DNA from 2 places in the Arthrobacter sp. NPDC093128 genome. Region 1 is predicted to be linked to the other one. Evidence: riboswitches for the same ligand, from Rfam matches in the RefSeq annotation. Region 1 holds a riboswitch; the other holds the start of a gene.

Region 1 (2,192 bases):
AGCCTGGACCCGACGCCGAAGCTTGCACGCAGCGAACCGGACGGAAGGCCCAAGCGCTTGAGCAGCGGGTGGGCGCAGAAGCGGCCGTCGCGGAGGCCAACACCGTGTTCCGCGGAAAGGTAGGCGGCCACGAGGCCTGCGTCGTAGCCCTCGACCGAGAAGTTGACCACGCCAATGGTGTCCGCTGCCTGGTCGGTGTCGCTGAAGATCTGGTGGACCGTAACGCCGTCGATCTTCCGCAGGCCTTCAACGAGGAAGGATCTGATGGCTGTCTCGTGGGCGTGCCACAGCTCCTGGTCCAGCGCACCGATAACCTGCGTGGCGCGGGCCAGCGTGGCTGCACCAAGAACGTTGGGCGACCCGCCCTCATGCCGCGCCGGTCCGGTAGCCCAGCTGACGGAGTCCAGCCGGGCCTCACGGACGGCTCCGCCGCCTGCCAGGTGGGGTGTGCCGGCGTCGAGCCAGTCCGGCCGGCCCACGAGGACACCCGAGCCGAACGGCGCGTACAGCTTGTGGCCCGAGAAGGCGAGGTAGTCGACGTCGTCCGCCGCGATATCGATGCGGCGGTGCGGGGCCAGCTGTGCCGCGTCCACAACGATCCTTGCGCCGTGTTCGTGGGCCAGTGCGGCCAGCTCGCGGATGGGGAGGATTTCACCGGTGACGTTGGAGGCTCCCGTTACGGCCAGCAGGCTGATGTCGCCCTGGCTGAGCTCGGAGCGCAGGTTCTCGAGCGTGGCGCTCAGCGTGGGAGCGGCAACAACGCTGCGGTGCGGCACACCCTGCCAGGGAAGCAGGTTGGCGTGGTGCTCGATGTCGAGATACAGCACCTCACCGGTGTGGCGGCCGTCCGCCACGGGCAGGCAGCCCGCCAGCAGGTTCAGGGAGTCCGTGGTGTTCCTGGTGAAGATCACGGAATCGTCGGTCCTGCCGCCGACGAATGCGCGGACGATGCTCCGGGAGTTTTCGTACACCGAGGTGCTGATCTGCGAGGCGTAGCCGGCGCCGCGGTGGACACTGGCGTAGTACGGCAGGATTTCGTTCAGGTAGGCCGACACGACGGAAAGGGCCGGAGCGGACGCTCCATAGTCCAGGTTTGCGTAGCGGACGTGGCCACCCTGGATCAGCGGAGCCTGGATCTCGGCGCCGGTGACGGCCGAGAGCGGCCGCTTGGCAATGGTGAAGCGTTCGTCCAGGAGGCCTGCGGCCGTCGAGGACGCGGTTCCGGGGTTTGCGGGGAAAGTGGCAGTAGTCATGGGGACCTCACTGTAAAGGACCCCTCACTCCGGGGATCCGCGCTTGCCGGGTCCGTTCCGGACCGGCCTGGTCGTCACCCGGGGCACCCCACCGCGAATGGAGGGTTGCCGGCCAGCAAACCGGGGTTTCGCGCTGGCACTCGTGACCTGTTTCGAGATTAGGACATTCGCGGCGCCGCGGGAAAGCCACGCCAATTATTAAGCCGTTTGTTACGCATGCCCGGAGAAGCGGGTTCCGTCCGAATAAACGACGGCGGACACCCCCTTGGGAGGGGCATCCGCCGTCGTTTATTCTGCAGTCCGTCCATGCGTCCGCACCGGGTTCCGGTGCGGGCCACCCCTCAGAGGAGGTCGTCGAGGTCCGGGTTCAGCCGCTTGAGGACTTCGGAGTGGAGGATCGAGTTGGTGGCCAGGGCGTTTCCGCCGAAGGGGCCGTCCACTCCCTCCAAGGATGTGAAGCGGCCGCCCGCTTCAGTGACAATCGGCACCAGCGCGGCCATGTCGTAGAGGTTCAGCTCCGGCTCGCAGGCGATGTCCACGCATCCCTCGGCCACCATGCAATAGGACCAGAAGTCGCCGTAGGCGCGGGTCCGCCAAACCTCCTCGGTGAGGCCGAGGAACTCGTCCAGGTTGCCGCGTTCCTTCCAGCCGCCCAGGCTCGAGTAGGAGAGTGAAGCGTCCGAAAGCTCGGACACGTTCGAGACCTTCAGCCGCGTGGCCGCAGCAAGGGACCGCCCCATGTAGGCGCCGGCGCCCTTCGCGGCCCACCAGCGCTTGCCCAGTGCCGGCGCGCTGACCAGGCCAACCACGGGTTCGCCCTCATCCACGAGGGCAATCAGGGTGGCCCAGACAGGCACACCACGGACGAAGTTTTTGGTGCCGTCGATCGGATCGATGATCCAGCGGCGGGAACCATGCCCGGAACTGCCGAACTCTTCG
Region 2 (2,192 bases), on a different contig from region 1:
TGGCGGCGCTGCTCCCGGAGCTCCTCAGCTTCGGCGCGGGAGCCCACCACGGTGGGTTTGAGGACGTAAAGCACCTTGATATCGTCGGCGTTCCGCCCGGCCGCGGCTGCCTCGGCGCGGATCGAATCGCGGTAGGCCTTCATGCCGTCCACACCCCTCGCCAGGGCAAGAGCGACGTCGGCGTTGCCGCCCGCGAACGCCTTGCCCCGCGGGGACGCGCCGGCCTGGACCAGCACCGGCTCCTCGGGCAGCGGCGCGGTGTTCAGCGGCCCCCGGACCTTGAAGAACTCGCCGTCGTGGTTGATCGGGTGGACCTTCGTGTGGTCCGCGAACACGCCCGCTTCCGCGTCCTCCAGGATGGCGTCCGGCTCCCAGCTGCGCCAGAGCCTGCGCACCACGTCCACGAATTCCTCCGCCTTCTCGTAGCGGAGGTCATGCTCGATCTGCTGGTCCAGGCCGTAGTTCTGCGCGGCAAGATCGCTGCCGGAGGTCACCACGTTCCAGCCCAGCTGCCCGTTGGAGAAGTGCTGCAGGGTCGCCAGCAGCCGCGCAGCTGTGAACGGCGGGTAGAAGGACGCGCTCACCGTGGGAACAATGCCGAGGTGTTCCGTGGCGGAGAGCAGGTACGGAACCAGGGCCAGCGGATCATGCTTGGGCGCGAAGGACGCCTGGGCCAGCGACACCTTGGCGCTCCCGCCGTAGGTGTCCGGCACGGTGAGTGAATCCTCGATGATGAACAGGTCCAGCCCTGCCCGTTCGAATTCCCGCACGGCGTGCTGGTAGAGCGCCGGCTTTTTCCAGTCGTACCCGATGCCGTAACCGGGAGTGCCCCAGCCCTGGACGCCAAATCCGTGACCCACAAACCAACCGAAGTGCAGCATGGGACTGACTGTATTCCCGTTGGATCTGTTCACGGCTGCCTGATTTCATCCGGCGTTACAGCGGTTCATCTCCCGTCATTATCCTCCCCGCACCGGCATTTGTAACCGCAATACGGGGTCACGTACAGGCCGTAAGTGACCCCCAATAAGTTCCGGGTTAACTGCGCATTGCGCGTGGTCCCGTTACGGAAGATGACGACGACGGCGATGCAGGCGGCCGTCGTAAGTGTTACGTTTTTGGGGAGTAATGAGAACCGGTGGCAAGCCCTGACTGGCCGGTCGGCAACCCTCCCTTTCGCGGCGGGGTGCCTCAGGTGAATACTCGGCATATCGACCAATTCGAGCTGCAAGCGTGAGAGAAGGAGACCCGTCGTGTCTGACGCCCCCGCCCAACTGGTTCCGGCCGCCGCCCCGGCTGCCGCCCAGGACCAGCCCCAGGAAAAGCTGGCGTACCGGCTGATCACCGGCCCCGATGACCGCACCTTCTGCGAGCGCATCTCCGCGGCACTGTCCGAAGGGTACATCCTGCACGGGAGCCCGGCGGCCACCTTCAACGGCACGAGCGTGATCGTGGCGCAGGCAGTGATCCTGCCCGCGGCCATCGCCACCGCCGACGCCGCTGTGGCAACCGCGGTGGACGAGCTCGACTTCGACGCCGACTTCCCCGGCGACGCTTTCGAGGGGCACGCGTGAGCTACGCCGGAGACCTGAGCCCCCAGGACGCCTGGGCCAAACTGGAACAGGGCGCCGTCCTGGTGGACGTCCGCACTGAGGGTGAGTGGGCGCACATCGGCATCCCGGACACCAAGGCCACGGAAAACGATCCCCTTTTTATCCAGTGGACTTTCCCGGGCGGGATCCCCAACCCGGAATTCATCAACCAGCTGAAGCAGCAGGCCCCGGAGGACACCGGCGTCGAACTGGTGTTCCTCTGCCGTTCCGGCGCCCGGTCGGTTGCCGCCGCCATCGCCGCCACGCAGGCCGGCTTCACCGCCTACAACGTCCTTGAAGGCTTCGAAGGCGAACCGGACCGTTGGGGCGAGCGCACCGTCAACGGCTGGAAAAACCGCGGCCTGCCCACCAACCTCGGAAAGAACTAAGTGACCTTCAACCCCGATGCCGCCGGCTGGAGCCCCGACACCCAGGCTGTCCGCGGCGGCCTTGACCGCACCAATTTCCAGGAAACCACCGAGCCGATCTTCCTGACCTCCGGCTTCGTGTACGAATCCGCGGCAGCTGCCGAGCGCGCCTTCACGGGCGAGGACGAACGGTTCGTCTACTCCCGCTACGGCAACCCGTCGGTGGCCACCT

What was found. A riboswitch is a leader RNA that binds a small molecule or an ion and turns the genes downstream of it on or off. The one in region 1 is predicted to bind S-adenosylmethionine.
Region 2: it holds a riboswitch for S-adenosylmethionine, as region 1 does, so the genes downstream of both, AB0N24_RS11175 (DUF1737 domain-containing protein) here and AB0N24_RS09560 (aminotransferase class V-fold PLP-dependent enzyme) in region 1, are expected to answer to the same signal.

What each region holds. Positions count from the first base shown of each region.
Region 1 covers NZ_JBFBEY010000006.1:220,127-222,318, reverse strand. The annotation lists gene AB0N24_RS09560 (aminotransferase class V-fold PLP-dependent enzyme) at 1-1,253, opposite strand, end outside; SAM riboswitch class IV at 1,288-1,401, opposite strand; gene hisN (histidinol-phosphatase) at 1,595-2,192, opposite strand, start outside.
Region 2 covers NZ_JBFBEY010000008.1:64,694-66,885, reverse strand. The annotation lists gene AB0N24_RS11180 (NtaA/DmoA family FMN-dependent monooxygenase) at 1-881, opposite strand, end outside; SAM riboswitch class IV at 1,125-1,240, shown strand; gene AB0N24_RS11175 (DUF1737 domain-containing protein) at 1,275-1,574, shown strand; gene AB0N24_RS11170 (rhodanese-like domain-containing protein) at 1,571-1,981, shown strand; gene AB0N24_RS11165 (O-succinylhomoserine sulfhydrylase) at 1,982-2,192, shown strand, end outside.